Regions from separate parts of the Vibrio astriarenae genome, predicted to be linked through region 2. Evidence: predicted binding sites of a transcription regulator. Region 2 holds the regulator's gene; the other holds the start of a gene.
What was found. The regulator MetJ, encoded in region 2, represses methionine synthesis genes. The targets are predictions, from matches to a motif close to TTAGACNTNTANANGTCTAA.

Region 1 (4,795 bases), 320 kb from region 2:
TAGAGTCGTGCGTGTAAACTTGGATGTTTTGCACTTTCATTAGTGCAGCCATACGCATTGCATTACGCGCGTATTCCATGAACATTAGGAAGGTTGCACCGTAAGGTACGAAACCGCCGTGCAGTGCGATACCGTTCATGATCGCCGTCATACCAAACTCACGTACACCGTAGTGAATGTAGTTGCCATCAAACTTATCCGCTTCTAATGACTTAGAACCAGACCACATAGTTAGGTTGGATGGTGCAAGGTCAGCAGAGCCGCCCATGAATTCTGGTAGCATTTGACCAAACGCTTCTAGTGCGTTTTGTGATGCTTTACGTGAAGCGATGTTTGCAGGGTTAGCTTGCAGATCCGCAATGATCTGGTTTGCTTTCTCTTCCCACTGTGCAGGTAGCCCACCGTTAGTACGACGCTTGAACTCAGCAGCAAGCTCTGGGTAAGCCGCTTCATAAGCCGCTAGCTTCTCTTCCCATGCCGCTTCTTTTGCTTTGCCCGCTTCTTTTGCATCCCATTCAGAGTATACGTCTGCTGGGATTTCAAACGGACCGTGTTCCCAACCAAGGAACTCACGTGCCGCTGCAATTTCTTCATGGCCTAGAGGTGCACCGTGACAGTCGTGTGAGCCAGACTTGTTTGGTGAACCAAAACCAATGATCGTTTTAGTACAGATCAGTGTTGGACGAGGGTCGTTTTTCGCCGCTTCGATCGCTGCGTTGATGGCTTCGCTATCGTGGCCATCAACAGCAGGAATAACATGCCAACCGTATGCTTCAAAACGCTTAGGTGTATCGTCAGAGAACCAGCCTTCAACCTCACCGTCGATTGAGATGCCATTGTCATCCCAAAATGCAATAAGTTTGCCTAGACCTAGGGTACCCGCTAGAGAACATGCCTCGTGCGAAATACCTTCCATCAAACAGCCGTCACCCATGAAGACATAAGTGAAGTGGTCTACGATATCGTGACCTTCTTTATTAAACTGAGCTGCCAACGCTTTTTCAGCGATAGCCATACCCACAGCGTTCGTAATACCTTGGCCTAGAGGACCCGTTGTCGTCTCAATACCTGGAGCGTAACCGTACTCTGGGTGGCCAGGTGTTTTTGAGTGCAATTGACGGAAGTTCTTAAGATCGTCAATTGATAATTCGTAACCAGACAAATGCAGTAGTGAGTAGATCAGCATTGAGCCATGACCGTTAGACAGAATAAATCGGTCGCGGTTTGCCCACTCTGGGTTAGTTGGGTTGTGGTTTAGGTGAGAACGCCAAAGAACTTCAGCGATATCAGCCATACCCATTGGTGCGCCTGGGTGGCCAGAGTTAGCTTGTTGAACACCGTCCATGCTAAGAGCACGGATTGCATTAGCTAGATGTTTACGAGAAGACATGTCTGCTCCTGAGTGCATTAAGCGAAAGAGAAAAGATAAATGAAGCTGCTTCGCAGCGCGGGTATTGTCGCAGAGCCATTCACACTCTGCAAACGTTTACTTGAGGAATTTGAGCTCTCACCCCTCTCATACCCCTACATTTTGTGATGATTTGCGCAAACGTTTGGTTCTAATTAATACTAAAAATCACTTGTAATTCATTTGTTGAAAACTAGAATAGACGTCTAGATGTAGAAACACCTACAGAAATTTTTGTTGATAGCCGTTTTTGCCGATAAAGGCAGCGATACACGGCTATAGAGATAGTTAACAAAGTGGAGCTCTCATGGCTAAGCACCTATTCACTTCTGAGTCGGTTTCAGAAGGTCACCCAGATAAAATTGCAGACCAGATTTCTGATGCAGTTCTAGACGCGATTCTTGAGCAAGATCCTAAAGCTCGTGTTGCTTGTGAAACTTATGTAAAAACCGGCATGGTAATGGTTGGTGGTGAGATCACGACTTCAGCTTGGGTTGATATCGAAGAGCTGACTCGTGAAACTGTACGTGAGATTGGCTACGTGCACTCAGACATGGGCTTCGACGCAGACTCTTGTGCGGTACTAAATACTATCGGTAAACAGTCTCCTGACATCAACCAAGGTGTTGATAAAGCAGACCCTAAAGAGCAAGGTGCGGGCGACCAAGGTATCATGTTCGGTTACGCGACAAACGAAACCGACATCCTAATGCCAGCGCCAATCACTTACTCTCACCGTCTTGTTCAAAAGCAAGCGGAAGTACGTAAGAACGGCACTCTTCCATGGTTGCGCCCTGATGCAAAGTCTCAGGTAACATTCCAATACGACCAAGGTAAGATTGTTGGTATCGACGCTGTTGTTCTTTCAACTCAGCACTGTGACTCAATCTCAACACCAGACCTACGTGAAGCAGTAATGGAAGAGATCATCAAGCCAGTGCTTCCATCAGAGTGGATCAACAAAGAGACTAACTTCTTCATCAACCCAACTGGTCGTTTCGTAATCGGCGGTCCTATGGGTGACTGTGGCCTTACTGGTCGTAAGATCATCGTAGATACCTACGGCGGTGCAGCTCGTCACGGTGGCGGTGCGTTCTCTGGTAAAGATCCATCAAAAGTTGACCGTTCTGCAGCTTACGCAGCGCGTTACGTAGCGAAGAACATTGTTGCTGCTGGCATGGCTGACCGTTGTGAAATTCAACTGTCATACGCTATCGGTGTTGCTGATCCAACCTCTATCATGGTTGAAACGTTCGGTACTGAGAAAGTGTCTCACGACATCATCGTTGAAGCGGTTCGCCAAAACTTCGATCTACGCCCATACGGCCTACAAGAGATGCTGAACCTTCTTCAGCCTATCTACAAGAAGACGGCAGCGTACGGCCACTTCGGTCGCGAAGAGTTCCCATGGGAAGCGACAGATAAAGCCGCTCTACTGCGCGAGTTCGCTGGCATTAAATAAGCCCGATAGACACAAAAAATTTCAAGCCTCAGCTCTGCTGGGGCTTTTTTGTGCGACAAAGATTTGAATTTTCACCAATCCATGTCGATAGTTATATCACTATGTGCACAAATCGATACCAATATCGTCACTGATATTACTCACCATGAGTGTTGACCATATCGGTATCGCAACAAAAAGCTAATGCTCGGCATCCCTAAGCATTGGAAAACGTAGTCTCTGCATCGACATGACGGTTTGCTGTCCCTTATGCCGCGATGCACCGTATAGATAGGTAGCATTTGGTCATCACTATTTTCTGGCCTTGCACCTTTTGATATCAGGTGATTGCGCGAATGTGTCTGCTTACGACGATAAGCTCTTTCCTGATATGTGACTAGAACGCATCAAGGAGGACGCATGCCTCGAACCTACAACTCGTCAGATTTTGACACTAAGCAGAAGCAATCTGACCATGAGTATGCACGCACCATTCCGTGCAACACACTCAGTATCTCTGCTCCCTTTCACTGGTTAGCGTTGGGGCTCAACGACTTTGTTCGTATGCCCATCATCAGCGCTTTCTACGGTTTATGTTTTATGGCAGCCGCGATCGGCATCGTGCTGCTGGTGCAATGGCAAGGCACTCATTTGGTGATCATGCCCAGTCTGATTGTGTATATGTTGATTGGCCCCTTCCTTGCGTTGGGATTGTATGATGCCAGTTGGCAACGAGAAAAAGGTCACAATGCCAGCCTACCACACTCTATGAAGGCGATTGGACGTAACTCTTCTTCACAATGGGCGTTTGCTGTCCTGCTTGCGGTGGCTATGATATTTTGGATGCGCATTGCTGCCCTGCTCCACGCCATCTATCCTTCCGTTCAAGGCGCGCCTTTAAGTGACTTCTTGCCTTTCCTTGCCATTGGTTCCGTGATTGGCGCAGTACTGGCCGCTGTGGTATTTAGTATCTCCGCTTTCTCTATTCCGTTGATGATGGAGCGCAGAGTCGACATGATGACCGCAGTGTTTACCAGTGTAAACGCTGTACGTAACAACCTTGGAGCTATGGTTGTCTGGGCAGGGATTATCGGTGGGGGTATCCTTCTCGGCTTTGCCACTTATGGTATTGGTATGCTGTTCACCATGCCCATACTTGGCTACGGGACCTGGCATGCGTATCACGCGACCATCAAGAAAAAACACTAACCGTAAAATTTGGGAATCACGACATCTTTAGGTATCCTAGCCCCGATTCCATTCGGGGCTACTCTTTTGCTAGACAAACAACTGCAACACCAAACCGTAAAACAGGTTGCCCACTGCATTCAAAAAGCAGAGCAATACTTCAAGGTCGAATTACCTCAACCTACCATCAGCTATAAGCTACGCGGCAAGGCCGCTGGCAAAGCCTATCTTCAGCTATGGGAAATACGCCTCAACCCAGTACTATTTAGTGAAAATCCTGACGCGTTTCTCAATGAAGTGATTCCTCATGAAGTGGCTCATTTAATCTGCTTCAAACTGTTTGGGCGTGTTCGCCCTCATGGTAAAGAGTGGCAAGCGATCATGTTTAAAGTACTGGGAGTGGAGCCGAATACGACTCATTCATTCAATATCGCATCGGTACAAGGCAATACCTTTCAATACCGCTGCGCATGCAACGAACATGCACTGACAATACGTCGCCACAACAAGGTACAAAGACATCAGGCACTTTATCGCTGTGGAGCATGTCACCAGCAGCTAAATTATACTGGCAAGCAACTGTCTTGACTTAAAGGCATCAATAGCGAATTCAAGCCCTTGTTTTTTCGTCCCTGCGCAACCATGTTAGACTTAACTCAATATCAATAAGCTAACTTTTGGACACAGCTCTATGCGCGTACCTCGAATTTTCCACCCTGAACCTATCCAAGCCCTCGGAGAGCTTTCCCTCAGTGAAG
Region 2 (4,795 bases):
AGCGCCTCTATCGACTTCTGGTTGTGTGCCGAGCTCTGCACGCAGGAACTGTCTGGAATCCTGTTCAATCGCATTAAGTCCTTTCTCATTGAGCAGATTCGCTAACAGCCTTGCTGACCACATTTCACCGTGACCGAGTACCATAGCACGCGTTTGACCACTCACCGGGTATGCAATCTCTCCCAAAGCACTGAATTCCGTGATGAGATTATCCAGCAGACGAGCCTTGGTTTCTGGTTGGTTGATCAGGCTCTCGACCAATTCAATTTGAAATTGACGCAGCTCTTGCAAGGTTTCATGTGCAAGACGCCCATCACGTTCGAGGTTATCAAGGAACTCGATTAGGCGGTTGGTGGTTTTACCTGCAGCAGAAACAACAATCAGGTCGTTGCTGTTGGAGTAGTCTTTGAGAATGTTCACTACTCGGCGGTAGCACTCAGGGTTCGCTAAGCTGCTGCCCCCAAATTTGTGCAGTTGACGTGGGTGAGTCATCTTAAAATGCCTCCTTGGCTTGAGCGAAAGCTTGCTGAAGGTCTTCGATAAGGTCTTGACTATCTTCTAACCCGACAGAAAGACGCAAAAGGTGCTGAGTCACCCCCGCTTCTGCGAGTGCTTCCTCTCCCATCGCGCGATGGGTCATGGATGCAGGGTGACAGATTAAGCTCTCAACGCCACCAAGTGATTCAGCAAGCGAGAACAGCTCGAGCTTGCCAACAAAGAATTTGAGTTGTTCAAATGATCCAGCAAACTCAAAACTCAGCATAGACCCAAAGCCCGATTGCTGTTTTTTGGCTATCTCATGACCTGGATGGCTTAGCAGGCTAGGGTGGTAAACTTTACTGACTAGAGGCTCTTCAACCAAGAAGTTCAATATCTGTTGTGAGCTCTCTTCATGCACACGCATGCGAGCGCCGAGTGTACGAATGCCGCGCAGCGTCATGTAGCTGTCAAACGGCGTTCCAGTTGCTCCAATACAGTTACCCCACCAAGCAAGCTCTTCGGCATGTTCTTCTGTTTTCGTGATCACCACGCCGCCAATCACATCGGAGTGGCCATTAATGTACTTAGTGGTTGAATGAATCACAAAGTCTGCGCCGAGCTCTAAGGGCTTTTGGTACACAGGTGTCAAAAAGGTATTGTCTACCGCTACTAGTGCACCCACTTCTTTCGCTTTGGTACAAATCGCGTTGATATCTACCACGCGAACCAATGGGTTCGATGGTGTCTCCAATAGAATCAGTTTTGGTTTTTTCGCTAGCGCGGCATTGAGGGCTTGTTCATCTGTTTGGTCAACAAACTGGACCTTAAAATCGCCTTTTCGCGCGCGTGTATTGAACAGGCGATAAGTACCGCCATAACAATCATGCGGAGCAACAATAAGATCATCTGGACCTAAAAATGCGGAAACCCAAAGATTGAGTGCGGAGGTGCCACAGTTGGTAACGACGGCCCCTTTTCCTGATTCTAACTCAAAAAGAGCCTGCTCTAGCAAACCTCGATTTGGGTTACCAGAACGGGTATAGTCATAGTTTGGTACTTCACCAAAGGCTGGAAAGCCATAGTTGGTAGAGAGGTAGATGGGTGGAACAACCGCATGGTATTGAGTGTCTGATTCGATGCCGGTGCGAACGGCAATTGTCGCAGGCTTGCGTGCGCTCATAAGAGTGTCCTTCCCAAAGAGTGATAGTGCTTCACAAAACGTTTATCTTTATCTGCTATAAACGTTGTTTAATCCGTTATCCAACACTTTACTTTTCATAATGTGAGACGTCAACACTTCTAGACGTCTATATGTCTTTGCTCTTAGCCTTAAATCCGGCTAAAATCTCCCCCTTATCCATTTAGATTAAACATGACTGAAAGGTGTCTCATGGCAGACTGGAATGGCGAATACATTAGCCCATATGCTGAACACGGTAAAAAGAGTGAACAAGTAAAGAAAATCACGGTATCAATCCCACTTAAGGTATTGAAAGTACTAACCGATGAGCGTACTCGCCGCCAAATTAACAATCTGCGTCATGCGACCAACAGTGAGCTGCTGTGTGAAGCTTTTCTACATGCTTACACGGGGCAGCCTCTCCCAACAGATGAAGACTTGAGAAAAGACCGTCCTGACGAAATTCCTGCAGAAGCGAAAGCGTTAATGACAGAGATGGGCATCGAGTTTGAAACGTTTGATGAAGAGTAAGATCAAGTCGCTTGGTGAGTAGGGATCGTTCGTTGCGATCGAGCTTTCGTTTAGAGTGAACAACGAATCAAAGCCCAAGGAACATATGGCTCAAAACAGTAAAAAAAGACGTACTACGCTACAGGATATCGCTGATCAAGTGGGTATCACCAAGATGACAGTATCTCGCTATATGCGTGATCCCAATTCTGTAGCAGAAAAAACGCGAGAAAAAATAGCAGCAGTTATCGAAGAGATAGGATACATAGAGAATCGCGCGCCAGCGATGCTCTCCAAGTCATCGAGTCGTGCCATAGGTATACTCTTACCCTCTCTTTCCAACCAAATTTTTGCTTCGTTTGTGCAGGGCATTGAAACCGTCACTAAAGCCAACGGCTATGAAACCTTGATCGCCCACTTTAGCTACGATGAGCTTGAAGAAGAGAGTAAAATAGCCTCTCTGCTCGCTTACCAAGTTGATGGCTTAATTTTAACGGAAAGCCATCACACCAACCGCACACTGCAAATGATCAAAGCGGCAGATGTTCCGGTTGTCGAAACGATGGAGCTACCGGAACAACCGATCGACATGGCGGTTGGGCTTGATCATCGCGAGGCCTCTTACCAGGTTACGAAGCAGATAATGGCGGCAGGCAAGCGCACCATAGCCTACTTTGGCGCACGTCTCGACACGCGAACTCGTTTGCGTATGGAAGGCTATGATAGAGCGGTGACTGAGGCGGGTATAACCCCGTTTCACGTCCTCACTGAAGAGCACTCTAGCTTCTCGATGGCGGATGATCTTTTAGATAGAGCGCTCGCTGATAAGCCAGAGCTGGATGCGGTATTTTGTACCAATGATGATATCGCGATCGGTGTGTTGATGAGTGCGCAAAGACGTGGGATTAAAGTGCCCGAGCAGTTGTCTGTCGTCGGCTACAATGCGTTAGATATTGGCACTATGGTGACGCCGCGTTTGACGAGTGTCGATACACCAAGGTTTGAGATTGGGGTAAAGAGTGCGGAGCTACTGATTGCACGCCTCAAAGGTGAAGAGATCGAGAGTGATAGAGTAGATATGGGCTATCACATCACTAAAGGCGAGAGTATTTAGCTCTTCTAGCTGAATCAATTAAAAAGGAGCCAAAGTGGCTCCTTTTTTGGTATCTGAAACGAGCCTAAACGATAAAGCTCGCGCCGTCTTCTGCGCTTGAAACACTTTGGCGTAAGACGCTAAATAAGTTACGTCCCCAAGTTTGTTGAACCGCTTCCGTGTCGATGGACAGAGGCTCGCGTCCAGTCGTGTCGGCTAGATTGTTCAGCTCGCCAGTCTGACAGTTCAAACTCAGAATATCACCATCGCGAACCAGACCAATCGCGCCGCCACGCAGAGCTTCTGGCGATACGTGAATCGCCGATGGGATTTTGCCTGACGCGCCAGATAGGCGACCATCAGTAACCAGAGCGACACTAAAACCTGCTTTTTGGATATTGCCCAAGATCGGCATCAGCTTGTGCAGTTCTGGCATCCCATTCGCGGCAGGACCATTGTGAGTAACGACAACGATACAGTCTTTGTTGAGTTCACCGCGCTGGTAAGCGGCTTCCACTTCATGTTGGCATTGGAAGACAACAGCCGGTGCTTCGATGATGCGCTGCTCTTCTTTGACCGCAGATACCTTCACGACGGCTTTACCTAGGTTACCATCCAGAACGCGAGTCCCGCCCGTAGCTTGGAAAGACTCTCCTGAGCTTGCAATGACACTTGGGTCATCGCTTTGAGCACATGAGGACCAGCGAAGCTCACCGTTATTTAAGCTTGGTATTGTCATCTGACTTTCAAAATCACCAAACACAGGTTTGACATCTCGGTGCAGAAGCTGCGACTCATCAAGGCGACTCAATAGTGCAGGAACCCCTCCAGCTTGTTGGAAGGCATTCATGTCTGCCGGGCCATTTGGATAAACGCGAGCGAGTAATGGTACGACTTCAGATAGATCGCTAATGTCTTGCCATGTCAGCAACAGACCCGCAGCTCTTGCCACTGCAATCATGTGGATGGTGTGGTTAGTACTACCACCGGAAGCAAGCAGAGCGACGATACCGTTGACTAGGCTTTTCTCTGTGACAACTTCAGATAATGGGCGGAAAGTCGGCGAGCCAGCGCTCATTGAAGCGATCTTTACTGCCGCATAATCGGTAAGCGCCTCACGGAGCTCTGAGTGGGGGTGAACAAATGCCGAACCAGGAAGCATCAAACCCATGGCTTCAAACACCAATTGATTGGTATTGGCAGTGCCATAGAATGTACATGTGCCCGGGGCATGATAAGCGCGGCACTCCATGTCGAGTAGAGCATCTTTACCTACCTCACCAGCGGCATACTTTTGACGTACATCGACCTTTTCTTCGTTACTGATGCCCGTTGCCATGAGGCCCGCGGGTACAAAAGCGGTAGGCAGATGAGCGTAAGAAAGTGCCCCCATCAATTGTCCTGGAGCAATTTTGTCACAAATACCCAGAAGCAAGGTTGCATCAAAGACATTGTGGCTTAGGGACAGTGCCGTTGATTGAGCAATCAAGTCACGAGAAAACAGAGACATATCCATACCGGCTTGGCCTTGA

Region 1: metK (methionine adenosyltransferase) is a predicted target of MetJ. The motif match lies at 1,607-1,626, and genes of this name have one in related genera.

The regions. Positions count from the first base shown of each region.
Region 1 is NZ_CP047475.1:420,621-425,415, reverse strand. It holds gene tkt (transketolase) at 1-1,390, opposite strand, end outside; gene metK (methionine adenosyltransferase) at 1,716-2,870, shown strand; gene GT360_RS02170 (DUF2189 domain-containing protein) at 3,270-4,058, shown strand; gene GT360_RS02165 (SprT family zinc-dependent metalloprotease) at 4,125-4,625, shown strand; gene rsmE (16S rRNA (uracil(1498)-N(3))-methyltransferase) at 4,729-4,795, shown strand, end outside.
Region 2 is NZ_CP047475.1:99,536-104,330, forward strand. It holds gene GT360_RS00520 (bifunctional aspartate kinase/homoserine dehydrogenase II) at 1-492, opposite strand, end outside; gene GT360_RS00525 (O-succinylhomoserine (thiol)-lyase) at 494-1,660, opposite strand; gene metJ (met regulon transcriptional regulator MetJ) at 1,871-2,191, shown strand; gene GT360_RS00535 (substrate-binding domain-containing protein) at 2,277-3,284, shown strand; gene edd (phosphogluconate dehydratase) at 3,349-4,795, opposite strand, start outside.